3 regions of the Mesobacillus sp. genome follow, and region 2 is predicted to be linked to each of the others. Evidence: predicted binding sites of a transcription regulator. Region 2 holds the regulator's gene; each other region holds the start of a gene.
The links. The regulator LexA, encoded in region 2, represses DNA repair genes until DNA is damaged. The targets are predictions, from matches to a motif close to CGAACATATGTTCG.

Region 1 (5,141 bases), on a different contig from region 2:
CCTTTCAGGAGCTGACAAGGGCAGGGCTCAGCCAGGTGAATCCGCCGCTCTTGGTGAAAATATTCAGATATGGCCATCCGACGATGCTGGAGCGGATTTCAAGGCTTGAAGAATATGAGCTGCAAAAGCGGAATGAACAGGGAAATTAAACGTATGAGCCTCCGATATTCGGGGGCTTTTTTGACGTATGGAATTAGAGATGTGATTAATGCAGGCTGGATGGGAAAGAGGAACGCATTCCTTATGGCCCGTTTTAAGCAGTGTCTGACACGCCAGAAGCAATATCTTAAAATAATAAAAAACCCCCGATATGGGGGATTTCAATCATCTAAGTTCCAAATTGTTTATTAAGATCCTTCAATTCTTCTGTCAGGGTTAAAAATAAAACCTGATCGCGATCATCTATTGCTTTATCAATTTTCGACAGCAATTTTTCTTTTTTCGTATTGAGCTGGATTTCAGAAATCAGCATGTCAACGTACAGGTCCAGAACAAAAGATTCCTTGGCTTTTATGCGTTTCATTACGCTGGCCTTCATGATTTCAGAATACGACTTTTCTTTCACTGACCTCACCTCTTAGACCTTTTTTATATTATATGGAGGATAGAAAAGATAATCAACTAAATTTTTATAATTTTTAGAAAATTTTTTCCGATATATTATTTGTGGCAAAATTAAGAAATTTTTCCACAATCAAAGAAAATAATAATAATTATGATAAGATAGGGTATATGGTATTTTAGGAGATGAAGGAATGAATGTGAGCCAAAAGAATTTAATTGAAGAGTATGAAATAAATCCTTTTACAATGATCATCCTTCCTGAAGAGTACGGAAGCAGGACTTATTCAAAGGTGATCGAATTGGAGGACGAGTATTTATCACCTTTCAGGCCGATTGATATTATCAAGAAAAGCTGTAAATATTTTGGTTCCAGCTATGAAGGACGGAAAGAAGGAACTACTCAGCTGACAGGGATTACCCATAAGGTCCCCATCATTATTGACCCCATAAGCTCCATCTACTTCATGCCTACAAGTTCACCTTCAAACCCGGATTGTATTTGGGTTGCACAGGAACATGTCCTCATTCATAAAAAGGTGGATTCCCATAGCACCCAGGTCATCTTCAGGAATAAAAAATCCATTATTCTGCCAGTCTCTCATCACTCTTTTGAAAATCAGCTGCTGAGAACATCACTTCTCCGCACGAAATTCATGCAGCGGATGAAAGACACAGAACGAAAGGCTCTATATCTATTGCATGGTCAGCAGAATGGATACGCTAATGCCGGAATGGTAAGCGAGTCCTTTATAAAACGCCACGAATAAATTTTAAGGGGATCCGAGCCTGAGGGACGGATCCCTTAATTCTTCTCAATGGGGGCTTCAGCCTGTTTGAATCGTTTGAACAGGTAATGCACCATCAATTCCTGGACCTTGTTCCGGATGCGGGGATTGAAATAGTTGTGGTGTTCTTCGTAGCCTTGATAAATGAAGAGATACATCGTAAACGCATCATCACGTTTGACTTCCTCAACCTTCAGGCTGTTTTTCTTCAGATAGCTTTTAACTTTTGCGAGTTCTTTCTGGACGGCCTTCATTGTTTCTTCGATAAGCTCCAAATAAGGCTTTTTTAATTTGAAGGGACTGTTTTCAACGACAGAAAGATCCCGATTCAGCACGACCAGGACCATCGGCAAATAAATGGCCTGCTCCATGATATCGCGGTCATGTTCTGGAATCCTTGTCATTTTTGTTGGCTCCTTTTGACTAAAAGTAGAACGTTTGTTCGTTATAATCGTAATGGATTTTCAGCATGAATTCAAGTAGGTAAAAAATTTTTTCTGCTTAGTATCATATTTTCCAAACGTCACTGAAAAATCCCGGCCTATTTCATCTGAAGGAAAAAAGAATTTTTTTAAGAAGGAGGAAAATTATTTCTGTTATCGAAATAAAGATAGATAGACAATCTTTATTTATGAAAGGGTGGCTCTCAAATGGGAGAAAAAAGATTTCTCAAAGCAGATGATTTATATGAGTTAAAGTCTGTAACAGACCCGCAAATCTCGCCGGATGGCATGAAATGTGTTTTTGTCCAGACTGAAATGGCGGAAAAAAAGAATGACTATGTTTCTAATCTATACATAATCGATCTTGCTGAAGGTGGAGAGGCGAAGCAATGGACCTTTGGTGAATTCCGGAACCATTCGCCACGATGGTCTCCTGATGGTACCAAAATTGCATTTGTTTCTAACAGGAGCGGAAAGAATCAGATCTATATACTGGATGCTTCAGGCGGAGAGGCAAGGCAGGCGACCAGCCTTAAAAATGGTGTGAGCGGCCCCGTTTGGTCTCCGGACAGCAAAAAGCTGGCTTGCTCTGTATTTCTGAAGCCTGACGAGGAATTGCTCGAAAAGGAAGAAGATAAAAAAGAAGAAAAGAAGCTTGAGCCTTTCGTGGCTGAAGAAATGAAGTATAAATCGGATGCTGCGGGATTCTGGGATGGCAAGTACAAGCAAACAGTCCTTGTTCATTTAGAGGATGGCAGCACAAAACTGGTTACAAAGCGTGATGCCGATTACCATGTACAGTGCTGGACACCGGATGGAACATCGATTGTCCTGGCTGCTGACGAAAGTCCGGAGCGTGATTTCTCATTCAAGAGCGATTTGTTCCTGCTTGAGCTTGAATCAGGCAAAACTGCAAAACTAACCAATGAAAAAGGCTATTACGGAAGTGCTGCCATTTCTCCGGATGGAAGATACATTGGCTATTTGGGACATGAAAGACAATATGAAAATGCTACGCTGTCCCAGCTTTGGGTCCAGGAACTAGCCACAGGCCATGTCAGCTGCATCACTGAGAATATGGACATCCTCGTTGGCGATGCCGTTGCGGCTGATTTCCAGCAGGGAGCACATAGTCCGGGCTTCATTTGGGGCGATGACAGCGAAAGCTTTTATTTCCTGGCGAGCGACCAGGGAAACACGGTGATCTACTTCGGCAATATGGCAGGTGAAATTTATCCAGCCTTGCTTGATCAGCAGCATGTGTACGGTTATTCACTGGATCGCAAAAATCAAAGAATCGTTGCTGCGGTCAGCAAGCCTGTGCTACCGGGGGAATTATTCCAACTAGAAGTGACAACAGGAGAAATGAAGCAGCTTACTTCTGTTAATGAAAAGTTCCTCGGCCAGATTGCCTTGTCCGAGCCTGAACCAATTTCATTTGCAGCAGGGGATGGAACGCCTCTGCATGGCTGGATCATGAAACCTGCAGGTTATGAGGAAGGGAAGAAATACCCGCTCATTCTTGAGATTCATGGCGGTCCCCATGCTCTGTACGCGAATTCATACTTCAATGAGTTCCAGGTGCTGGCGTCTGAGGGCTATGGCGTGCTTTACATTAATCCGCGCGGCAGCCATGGCTATGGACAGGAATTCGTCAATGCTGTACGTGGTGATTACGGTGGCAGAGATTATCAGGACGTGATGGACGCAGTCGATTATGCTCTTGAAAACTATGATTTTATCGATAGCGAAAGATTGGGGGTAACCGGCGGCAGCTATGGCGGCTTCATGACAAACTGGATTGTAGGGCATACAGACAGGTTCAAAGCAGCTGTGACCCAGCGTTCCATCTCTAACTGGATCAGCTTTTACGGCGTAAGCGATATTGGCTATTATTTCACTGAGTGGCAAATCAAAGCTGACCTTAGCGACATCGATACTTTATGGAAGCACTCACCTCTGGCCTATGCGGATAAAATAAATACTCCATTATTGATCCTTCACAGTGAAAAGGATTACCGCTGTCCAATCGAGCAGGCAGAACAGCTCTTCATCGCCTTAAAGCGCCAGGGGAAGACAACTAAGTTCATCCGCTTCCCGGAATCAAACCATGAGCTTTCCAGAAGCGGCAAGCCAAACCTCAGGCTGGATCGCCTCGCATATATCGTTGAGTGGTTTAATGAATATCTGAAATAAAACGGCAGCAGGCAAGCCAGGTTTTAAAATTGAAAAACGTTTCTTTGATCCCGTATTGATTACTCAATGCGGGATTTATTTTTGAAATTTAGGCCAGAGAAGTTTAAGGTAATAGGAAAAGAAGGAAAATAATATGAAGCAGTAACTAAAATAGAAAAAAACAAGTCAATATAGTAGGAGGAATCATGAATTATAAAAATCCCATTGCTTAATTGAACCTCTTGCAGCACGATAATAAAAGTAAAGGGAACTATTAAAATCATTTTTGGAAGGAATTTTGTCATGAGATATGAAAGAACCCAGCGTAAGAAAAAGAAGAAGCGCATTAGATGGTCAGGTGTCTTTTTGCTGCTGTTCCTTCTGATCGGAGCATTAGCAATTTATTCTTATTTTCAATATAGAGCAGGAGTTAATGATTCAGCGAAGGATATAGACCAGAACAAACAAGAATATGAATTCCACGGGAAACGTGACAAGAATGGCGCTACGAATATTCTCCTCCTCGGAAGCGATGCAAGAGCGAAGGAAAAGGCCCGTGCCGATACAATCATGATTGCAAGCTATAATCCTGATACAGGATCCTACAAGCTGACTTCGATTATGAGGGATACGTATGTAAGCATACCTGAATACGGTGACCATAAAATAAACTCAGCATTTGCACTAGGAGGACCTGAGCTTTTAAGGCAAACGATAAAAGAGAACTTTGACGTTGATCTTCAGTACTATGCTATTGTTGACTTCGAGGGCTTTGTCCGGGTTATTGATGAAGCATTCCCTGAGGGAGTGGAGGTGGATGTTGAGAAGCAGATGTCGGCAAATATTGGTGTCATCCTTGAGCCGGGCCTGCAGAGGCTGGACGGCAAGCATCTTCTTGGATATGTCCGCTTCCGCCATGACGCTGTTGGTGATTTTGGGAGAGTCGAGCGTCAGCAGAATGTGATCAAAGAAGTCGGCAAGCAGTTTGCCAGCATACAGACCCTGCCTAAGCTTCCTAAATTGGTAGGTGTAGTCAGGCCCTTTGTCAACACCAATATGGATACCGGAGATATCCTTTTCATGGGTAAGGGATTCCTTTCAAAGGATAACCGGGATATCGATACGATGAGAATTCCGGTAGAAGGTTCCTATGAAAACCAGCGTGTCGAGAGTG
Region 2 (5,141 bases):
CCATGATTCCTGGTTTGACTTGCTAGTTGAGCATTCTGCTGCGGTGGAGGGCTCGAATCGAAAAGAAGTCCCATTCTTGCCAACAATCAGGAAGACTGCTGAACTGCTGGAAAAGAAGGTCAGTGAACTGATGGATCAGCTCGTCTTCGATGCCGAGCTGTTTGTGATAGACGATTATCATTTAAAAATAATGGAAGAATACCTGGAGTTTTTTTCATATGGACTTGGGATCTTTCTGAAAAATGATGAAGGCATATTCTGGCTGGAGGAGAATGAGGTCCAGACCTCATTAGTCATCATGCCTCGCCTGGTTGAGGATATCCTGAAGAAGGAAGTATTCTCTCAAAACATACCATTTATATTTTCATCTGCGACTTTATCACAGGCAGGTGACTTTGGTTATATTGCAAAGAGCCTCGGTATTGAAAAGTTCAATTCCTTTACCGTCGATTCCCCATTCGATTATGAAGAACAAATGCAGATGGCTGCACATATTCAATCATCAGAATATGAGAAATGGGAGCAAATTGGGAAGGATTTAATGACCAAAGGCGGCAGCTCACTCGTGCTGTTTTCTTCTCAACAGGAAATGGAGCGGTTCAAGGGGTGGGCTGAAACAAAGCAATGGCCATTTGCGGTTTTATTTGAAGGTGACAGGGAAATAAGCGAGACAGTAAAAGAATTCCAGACAGTACACTCAGCCGTTTTATGTTCCTTTAGTTTATGGGAAGGTTTAGATGTACCCGGGGAATCACTTACTCAGGTTATAGTGTCTTCCTTGCCATTCCCTCCGCATGATCCGGTATTTATGGCAAAAAGAAAGCATGCTGAAAACCCTGAAACAGACGTCGATCTTCCTTATATGTTATTAAGATTAAGGCAGGGAATCGGCCGGTTAATCAGGACAAGCCAGGACTATGGTACCGTCCATATTTGGCTTACAGACAGCCAAAAGGCGAAGTACTTTAATCAGATTGAAAACATACTCCCAGTTAAAAAAATAGATTGGGAATAAAGAAAACATCCCGAACGGCACTGGCCGTTCGGGATGTTTTGTCAAAGACGGAGATTAAGGATGGCTTAGAAGCCGCATCCGCATCTTCTGTGGCGGCGGCGGTCGCGATCACGATCACGATCATCATCCCTGTTATCATCTTGAGCTCCTGCCAAATCTTCGATAATACAGCGGCGTACTGCGCGGCAAAGGTCATCGAAGTCAATTGTCGCTCTCACCTGGTTTCTGTCGCGATTAGGATAAAAAATATCTGCGACATCATTGTTGTTACGGTTGTAGCCCATTCTGTTCAACTCCTTCCCTGGTGGCTTTTCATATTACACTTTATCTTATGAAGCAGAGGACAAGGAGTTAAGGCTAAAACCTATTTTTTGATAAAATGTGCTATTCTCATAGTCCCAGTTTAATAGAATGAAAAAAAGCAAGCGGCAGCCCGCTTGCTTTTTTAATGCATATGTCTGTAAACACCGATTACTTTGCCGAGTATAGATACATTGCGAAGGATGATCGGATCCATGGAGGAGTTTTCCGGCTGAAGCCTGAAATAGTCCTTCTCTTTGAAGAAGCGTTTCACAGTTGCTTCATCTTCTTCTGTCATGGCAACTACAATATCACCATTATTCGCAGTCTTCTGCTGTTTTACAATGACATAATCCCCATCAAGGATACCCGCTTCAATCATGCTGTCCCCCATGATTTCAAGCATGAATACCTGCTCATCATGCGGAACCAGGCGGTCCGGAAGAGGGAAGTACTCCTCTACATTTTCAATTGCGGTTATCGGCATACCGGCAGTTACCTTACCAACGACAGGGACGTTAACAACTTTATATTTTGGGATCCGGCTGTCCTCTTCAATCTCAAGGATTTCAATTGCACGCGGCTTGGTCGGATCCCGGCGGATCAATCCCTTGCTTTCAAGCCTGGCTAAATGTCCATGAACAGTGGAACTGGAGGCAAGTCCAACAGCTTCGCCGATTTCACGAACGGATGGCGGATAACCCTTTTTCTTGACCTCACCTTTGATGAACTCAAATATGTCTTGCTGCCGTTTTGATAACTTTGTCATATTCACGCACCTCATATCATTTCTTGTCCTTATTATACCATGCATAAATTACAGATACAAACATAAGTTCGAATTTTTAGTTGACACAAAACAAATGTTCGCTTTATAATAAAAGACAGATAATCGAACAAACATTCGTAAGAGGTGCTGGATATGAAAAAACTATGGGCAAACAATTCATATGCTATTATTTTAATTGCAGCAGGACTGATTTTTTCACTCACTGTGAAAGTCCATTCAATGATTTCCGATGATCAATACATAACTGTTACTATAGAAGAAGGGCAATCACTATGGGAAATTGCCCAAACCTTTAAAGACGAACATAATCTCTCAGAAAGGCAATTCGTAAGCTGGGTTGAAAAGGAAAACGGAATAAATGGGGAAGTCATTCATCCGGGTGACGAAATCATGATCCCAGTTGCCGCTGAGCAAGGGGAACCAACACAGATTGCCGGCGCGGAAAGATAATTAGCAATTTGAAAATAGGTGAAAAAATGAAAGCAATAATCTACTGCCGTGTGAGTACCACCAAGGAAACACAGGAATCCTCGCTCGCAAGGCAGGAGGAGGAGCTGCTTAAACTGGCAGGCAGTTATGGATTCGAGGTTGTTAGGGTCATTAAAGAGCAGGCGAGCGGATATGATCTCGAGAGGGAAGGAATACTGGAGCTGCTAGAGCTGATCAAGGATAAAAGTATTCGTGCGCTGCTCATCCAGGATGAAACACGGCTTGGCAGGGGAAACGCGAAAGTGGCATTACTGCACTGTATTTTGAAAGAAGAGATAAAACTTTATAGTATTTCTCATCATGGTGAACTCCAGCTTTCAGAATCAGACTCGATGGTTTTGCAAATTGTCAGTATGGTTGAAGAGTACCAGAGGAAAATCCACAATATAAAAATCAAGCGTGGAATGAAACGGGCCATTGAGCATGGATACAGGCCGCAGAGAAATTTAAAAAAACAGGGCGAAAATTCCGGCCGGGAAAGAAAGGATATGCCCATCGAAGAAATTGTGAAACTACGAAATAATGGGCTGACTTTTGCTGAGATCGCCGCGACTCTGAGGGGTTTCGGCTTTAACGTTTCCAAGGCCACTGTTAATAGAAGATATCTGGAATATATCGAGTCACAGGAAGAGGAAGCACAATTGCACAATAAATAATTTGAGGTCAGTCTTCTTGTCAAAAACGGAGGATTCTAGTAACATGTCTGTTGACGTTACTTTTAAACAAAGGAGCTTTGCAATGCTATCAAGTGATAAAATTGCCAGAATCAATGAACTGGCACGAAAGGCTAAAGCCTCTAAGTTAAGTGAAGAAGAAGCCAAGGAACAAACGAAGCTTCGCGCTGAATATCTGCAGTCTTTCCGTTCTTCCATGCTTAACACCTTAAAAGGGGTAACGATTGTAGACCCTGCGGGTAATGATGTTACACCTGGCAAACTTAAAGATCTGCAAAATAAATCTAAGCTTCATTAATTTTCCAAATGTCCATTTACGGAATACATTTACTGTATTCCTTTTTTGTTTTGGCTGTTTTCGCAATGATTATTGCCTTCCACCGATGTTGAAATAAGATCCTAATGATTGTAGTGGAAGACGCGCAGACTCCTTCGGGATACAGCGGACAGGTGAGACACCGCAGGAGCGCAGCGACGAGGAGGCTAACCGCACACCCCAAGAAATATTTGCCCTTGAAAAAGCCGGTAGTTGGGCTTTTTCATAATTTTCCAGAGGAAAGCGAAGCGCCTGGAACGGAAATCAACAGCATTTTATTACAAACTCTTCTGTAAAACCCTTTTTGGAAAATGGGGAATTTCTTTCGAAAGTATATAGAATAGCAACAAAGTATAGAAAAAAGCCTTTGTTTTTAAGTTTCGGCTTTGTTTTAGGTCAATGTTGTTTGGTTTTAACCAAAATCAATGAAAGATAAATATTATATTATGGAAAAAAGCCAGGCGTTCACTGCAGGCTATTACATAAGACAGATGTGTTTGTGTCAAAATAATTAACATTACGGCCTTTTCTGTCTCCCTCAGGGGCAATTTGTTGTATAATAATTGTTCTCGCTATATATTAAGGATGTAGCCAGTACTAAGAGAAAGGATGTATTTCATGTTTAATAAAATTGATATGCTTTCAATCGACTCAATCCGTACTTTATCGATTGATGCAATTGAGAAGGCAAATTCTGGACACCCAGGAATGCCTATGGGTGCAGCACCGATGGCTTATACCCTGTGGACTCGTTATATGAACATCAACCCTAAAAATCCTGAATGGTTTAATCGTGACCGCTTTGTATTATCTGCTGGACATGGTTCAATGCTGCTATACAGCTTATTGCATTTAGCAGGTTATGACCTTTCAATGGATGATATCAAACAATTCCGCCAGTGGGGCAGCAAGACGCCTGGCCACCCTGAATTTGGGCATACGGCTGGTGTGGATGCAACTACAGGCCCGCTTGGTCAGGGAATCGCTATGGCTGTTGGTATGGCAATGGCTGAACGTCACCTTGCAGCTGTATACAATAAAGAAAACTATAACCTAGTTGACCACTTTACATATAGCATTTGTGGAGATGGCGATTTGATGGAAGGTGTCTCTGCTGAGGCGGCATCCCTTGCAGCACATTTGAAGCTCGGCAGACTTGTCGTTCTTTACGATTCAAATGACATTTCACTGGACGGCGAATTGAACAAATCATTCTCCGAAAGCGTTGCGGACCGTTTCAAAGCATATGGATGGCAATATCTTCGTGTAGAAGACGGAAACAACCTGGAGGAAATCGCCAGAGCACTCGAAGAGGCTAAAACTGATGAAAATCGTCCTGCATTGATTGAAGTAAAAACAATTATTGGTTATGGCTCACCTAATCTTTCTGGTAAGTCAGACGTACACGGAGCACCGCTTGGCGCTGACGAATTGAAGCTTACAAAAGAAGCATACAAATGGACATTCGAAGAGGATTTCCATGTCCCATCCGAAGTTTATGATCACTTTAAACAGCAAATTGCTGACAAAGGTGAACAAGCCGAACAAGCCTGGAAT
Region 3 (5,141 bases), on a different contig from region 2:
TCTATGTTTTTTAAATTATGGGCTCTGGCGCCTTTAACGATCAATTTATCCATAGCCATGTTATCGTCATCCTTCCGCTTTCAACTCAAGTATGAGGTCACGCAGCTCGGCAGCCCGTTCGAAGTTGAGTGCCTTCGCCGCTTCCTTCATTTCTTTTTCCATATTTAAGATTACTTGCTCGCGATCTTTCTTGTTCAGTTTCTTCAGGCCTTCTGCCGGGCTGTAATCTTCTTGCTCCTCGGCAGCAATCGTTGCACGAATGACGTCTCGGATTGCCTTCTGGATCGTCTGCGGGGTGATGCCATGCTTCGCATTGTACTCTTCCTGAATCTCACGGCGCCGCTTCGTTTCGCTGATTGCTTTTTCCATTGAATCGGTCATCCTGTCTGCATACATGATGACATGTCCGCGTTCGTTCCTCGCTGCACGCCCGATTGTCTGGATCAGTGACCGCTCGGAACGGAGGAAGCCTTCCTTATCCGCATCAAGGATGGTGACAAGGGAAACCTCAGGGATGTCGAGCCCCTCCCTCAGCAGGTTGATGCCGACGAGGACATCGTATTTTCCGAGCCGGAGCTCACGGATAATCTCGATCCGTTCAAGTGTCTTGACCTCTGAATGCAGGTACTGTACCTTGATTCCGATTTCCTTCAGGTAATCTGTGAGATCCTCGGACATTTTTTTCGTCAATGTCGTAACGAGGACACGTTCATTGCGTTTGACACGGTCCTGGATTTCGCCGATCAGGTCATCGATCTGTCCTTCGATCGGCCTTACATCAATAGTCGGGTCAAGCAGACCGGTCGGACGGATGATCTGCTGGACCATTTCAGGAGTATGCTCCAATTCATATGGGCCAGGAGTAGCCGAGACAAAAATCGCCTGGCTGACATGCTCTTCAAATTCTGCGAACGTCAGCGGGCGGTTGTCCATCGCCGATGGCAGACGGAAACCGTGATCGACAAGCACCTGCTTACGAGCCTGGTCACCATTAAACATTCCCCTTATTTGCGGCAATGTAACATGCGACTCATCGACAACAATCAAAAAGTCATCCGGGAAATAGTCGAGGAGCGTATAAGGAGTTGCTCCTGCAGGCCTTAACGTCAAATGGCGCGAATAGTTCTCGATACCAGAACAGAAGCCCATTTCACGCATCATTTCCAGGTCATATCTTGTGCGCTGCTCAAGCCTCTGGGCTTCCAGGAGCTTTTCCTCAGCACGGAGCACTTCAAGGCGCTCTTCCAGCTCTTTTTCAATATTCTCGATCGCAATCCGCATTTTTTCTTCGCGGGTAACGAAGTGGGATGCCGGGAAAATCGCGACATGGTCGCGTTCGCCGATAATCTCGCCGGTCAGCGCATCCACCTCGCGGATGCGGTCGATTTCGTCACCAAAAAATTCGATCCTCATGCAATGTTCATCACGGGATACCGGGAAGATTTCCACGACATCGCCGCGGACTCGGAAAGTACCGCGCTTGAAGTCGATATCATTCCGCTCATACTGCACATCGACGAGACGGTGCAATAATTTATTGCGCTCGATCTCCATTCCTGTCCTCAAGGAAACAACCATGTCCCGGTATTCGTCTGGATTACCGAGGCCATAGATGCAGGATACACTGGCGATGATGATGACATCCTTGCGCTCAAACAGGGAAGATGTCGCCGAGTGGCGCAGCTTATCGATTTCATCATTGATGCTCGCATCCTTCTCGATGAAGGTATCCGTCTGCGGCACATAGGCCTCAGGCTGATAATAATCGTAGTAGCTGACAAAATACTCGACAGCATTGTTCGGGAAAAACTCCTTGAACTCACTGTAAAGCTGTCCAGCCAGTGTTTTGTTATGGGCGATGACCAGCGTCGGTTTGTTGATTTCCTTGATCACATTGGAAATCGTAAACGTCTTGCCCGTTCCTGTAGCCCCGAGAAGCGTCTGGTGCTTCTTGTTTTCGCGAACGCCTTTTACCAGCTCTGCAATCGCCGCAGGCTGGTCTCCCTGAGGGGAATATTTTGAGACTAATTCAAATTGGTCCTTCACAGAAAAGCCTCCTGTAAAATTTATTTCAGCTTCGCCCTTTTCGTGTTTTTTCCGGACACGAAAAAAAGCTTTCATCTATATAAGTCTTTCACAGTTGTCAAAAAGTCATATCCTCATTCTACCACAAAGCATGCAAAACAAACCAACAAAAAGCGAACAAACATTCGAATTTAAATTTTTCCTGGCAGCGAATGGTGCAGAAGCCAGTCGAAGCTTCGTTAATCAAATGTTTGATTGAATCCGCTCCGGCACTTCTGCGGTATAAAAAAACCTGCCGAACAGGATTCGACAGGCATGAACTATAGGTAAACTCTTATTTATCTTACTCCAGTATGAGAGATTAACTTTCTCCCTTCGGCTTCCGATTTTTGTTCATCATTCTATTGGCAAAAAAGAAACCCACAGTAAGTGAAAAAGCGTCAACCACAATCAGCAAAAATGAATCAGTATACCCTTTATACACAGACGCAGCGATCAGCGCTACAATCAACACGAGCGCAAGGACATGGTTATAGGCAACCCTGGTCAGGAAAACGACCATGAATCCTGGAAGGAAAAGTGCGGATAAGTATTTCAGCACTGTTAACACCTCGTTTATTTGTAAAAGCTCTTCGTAAGCACACGGCATAAATATCTATATGTATGAATATAGCTTTTTTACTGTCGAGTTACAAGAATCTTCTTTGTTATGCAAAAAAGCATGCAATAGGACCGTTCCCCTTGCATGCTCACCTTTATACAGCCACTTCCGTCAAGACCTTCGTTGCCCAGTCACTTGCCTCTCCGTAAAGACGGAAAAGTTCTTCCTGCTGCATCGCGGTTGGATTGAATTCTAATTCTCCGCCTTCATGAAAGGCATGTTCGATCTCTTTTAAAAATTGCAGCATGGCGTATTCATCGTTTTTTTCACCGGAGAGGGCTGCTTTCAGCTCATTGCTTAAAGGCAAGTCCTCTAATAAACTCTCCATTGGGAGGTGCAGCAAGGAATCCATCAGCGAAAACATTCCGAGCAGGAAATATTTCGACGCAAGCACTTCCCTGCCCACCTTCCTGCCGATGAGCTCGCCCAGCTTGCCGCGCTTGAGCGACAGCTCGATGATTTCTTTTTCCTTTGAGCCATCTGCCCTGCCCTGGTCAACTCCCCGTATCATTAACACATAAATCCATTTTTTGATTTCATTCAGGCCTAATAGGACAATCGCTTGTTTTATTGATGAGACTTCATTTCGTGGCCTGAAAACCGGGTTATTGATCAGTCTTAGCAGTTTATAGGAAAGAGACAGGTCTTTCTCGATTACATCCTTGATTTTCTCTATGTCGGGATCAGGACTCTCAATCTCATTTATTATTTGCAGGTATGAATGATAGTATGACGGGATGTCATAGCTATTCAGGATGACAGGCTTGCTGAAATAAAAGCCCTGGAAATATTCGAAACCGTCTTCCTTTGCTTCTTCATATTCTGAAATCGTTTCCACTTTTTCCGCCAGGAACTTGATATCCCGGCCTTTAATAAACCTGATGATTTCCTGCCTGTCCCTGCGGGTAGTGGTCCGGAAATCAATTTTAATCAGTTTCACATAATCGAGCAATTGAACTGTAAGGTCATTCCATTCGGATACAAAGAAATCGTCAAGCGCAATCGTATAGCCAAGTTCCTGCAATTCCTTGCAAATCGCCAGGATTTCTTCATTAATTTCCACTGTTTCAAGGATTTCTACAACGATGGATAATGGATTGAAATGGGACGGCACACCAAGCTTCAGCAGCTTCTCTGTAAAATTAATAAAGCACGGCTTTCCATAAGACAATGCATTGATTCCAATGTTTAAGAAACTATTAACAATGACATCAGTCGTCGCCTGATCGCCATTCGTATGCTGATAATTATTGACCGCACTGCTTCTGTAGAGTAATTCATATGCTACTGTTCTCTCATTTATATCGAAAATCGGCTGCCTGGCAACATAAATATCCATAATCCATCCCTCCCGAAACCTTAGGAAAAACCAAATCTGTCAATATTAAACAATATCGTTGTGGGAAAAATATACTACTATTTTTAATAGATGACAAGTAGTATTCATAATTACTATATTTTGTAAAAATAGCAGTAAATTCCGATTCTTAGTACCTCTTCTGCATCCCAAAAGATCCAGGATAAGTATAAGTGAACCCAAACTTCTCATATAGCTTGTTCGCAGGCTCATCCGCAATCAGGCTGACATACGAGCCTTCATATGTATGCTCGTCGAGATAGGCCATCAGCTCCTTCATCACCAGCTTGCCGAGACCCCTTCCCTGGTAACCCGGATTGACCGCGATGTCGACAATTTGAAAAAAAGCCCCGCCGTCGCCGATGATTCTCCCCATTCCAATTAACGTAGATCCGTTAAAGATAGTCACTGAAAAAAGCGAGTTTCCCAGGCCGACTGTGGCGGCTTCTACCGATTTGCTGCTCAAGCCGGCTTCCCTGCGCAATTGGAGATACTCTTCCACTGACGGAGAAAGATACCTCACCTCAAAATCTCCCATTCTCAGCAGCTCCCTTCAAAACGATTTCGATTAACTTTCCCAAATCTTCGATAATAAAATCAGCCTCGGCCGCTTTCCAATAAGGATCACGCTTCCAAATCCCAATCATTCCTGCTTCCCTGGAGGCTTTGACATCATTCTCAGGGTGGTCGCCTACATAGACACTGTTTTCCGGCGCAACGGAAAGCTGCTGCATTCCGAGTTCGAAGATGGCTGGATCTGGCTTTCTTATCCCGATTTCTTCTGATATCAAAATGCTATCAAAGTGCTGCGCGATTCCCAGTGCATGGAGATTTGCCCTTTGGAATTGCTTTTTCCCATTGGATATCAAGCCGAGCCTCACTCCGTTAGTCCGAAGCGTATCAAGGGCCTTCCGAACGTTTCGGAATGGGGTGCAGAACGTTTGAAAGTTTACTAGATAGTCCTCGAGTAGTTCCTCCCAGGTCAAATCGGCCACGCTGAACTCTTTTAAAAGCTGGCGGTACACTTTGTCCTTCCATACATAGCCGCGGCAATCGTACTCGATTAAAGTGCTGATGAATTGCTGTTTATTTATCTGG

Region 1: a site for LexA is predicted at 1,781-1,794, ahead of AC3EBE_RS15125 (YhjD family protein). Genes of this name have one in related genera too.
Region 3: a site for LexA is predicted at 2,200-2,213, ahead of uvrB (excinuclease ABC subunit UvrB). Genes of this name have one in related genera too.

The regions. Positions count from the first base shown of each region.
Region 1 covers NZ_JBYNSB010000037.1:70,390-75,530, forward strand. Annotated here, with positions in the region: gene AC3EBE_RS15110 (M48 family metallopeptidase) at 1-149, shown strand, start outside; gene AC3EBE_RS15115 (IDEAL domain-containing protein) at 329-565, opposite strand; gene AC3EBE_RS15120 (competence protein ComK) at 756-1,331, shown strand; gene AC3EBE_RS15125 (YhjD family protein) at 1,367-1,753, opposite strand; gene AC3EBE_RS15130 (S9 family peptidase) at 2,000-3,988, shown strand; gene AC3EBE_RS15135 (LCP family protein) at 4,271-5,141, shown strand, end outside.
Region 2 covers NZ_JBYNSB010000041.1:22,247-27,387, reverse strand. Annotated here, with positions in the region: gene AC3EBE_RS16425 (ATP-dependent DNA helicase) at 1-1,015, shown strand, start outside; gene AC3EBE_RS16420 (hypothetical protein) at 1,081-1,299, opposite strand; gene lexA (transcriptional repressor LexA) at 1,461-2,084, opposite strand; gene yneA (cell division suppressor protein YneA) at 2,238-2,555, shown strand; gene AC3EBE_RS16405 (YneB family resolvase-like protein) at 2,582-3,250, shown strand; gene AC3EBE_RS16400 (DUF896 domain-containing protein) at 3,333-3,566, shown strand; gene tkt (transketolase) at 4,203-5,141, shown strand, end outside.
Region 3 covers NZ_JBYNSB010000023.1:167,777-172,917, reverse strand. Annotated here, with positions in the region: gene uvrA (excinuclease ABC subunit UvrA) at 1-59, opposite strand, end outside; gene uvrB (excinuclease ABC subunit UvrB) at 67-2,046, opposite strand; gene AC3EBE_RS08915 (CsbA family protein) at 2,387-2,626, opposite strand; gene AC3EBE_RS08910 (EAL and HDOD domain-containing protein) at 2,781-4,025, opposite strand; gene AC3EBE_RS08905 (GNAT family N-acetyltransferase) at 4,174-4,581, opposite strand; gene AC3EBE_RS08900 (HAD family hydrolase) at 4,568-5,141, opposite strand, start outside.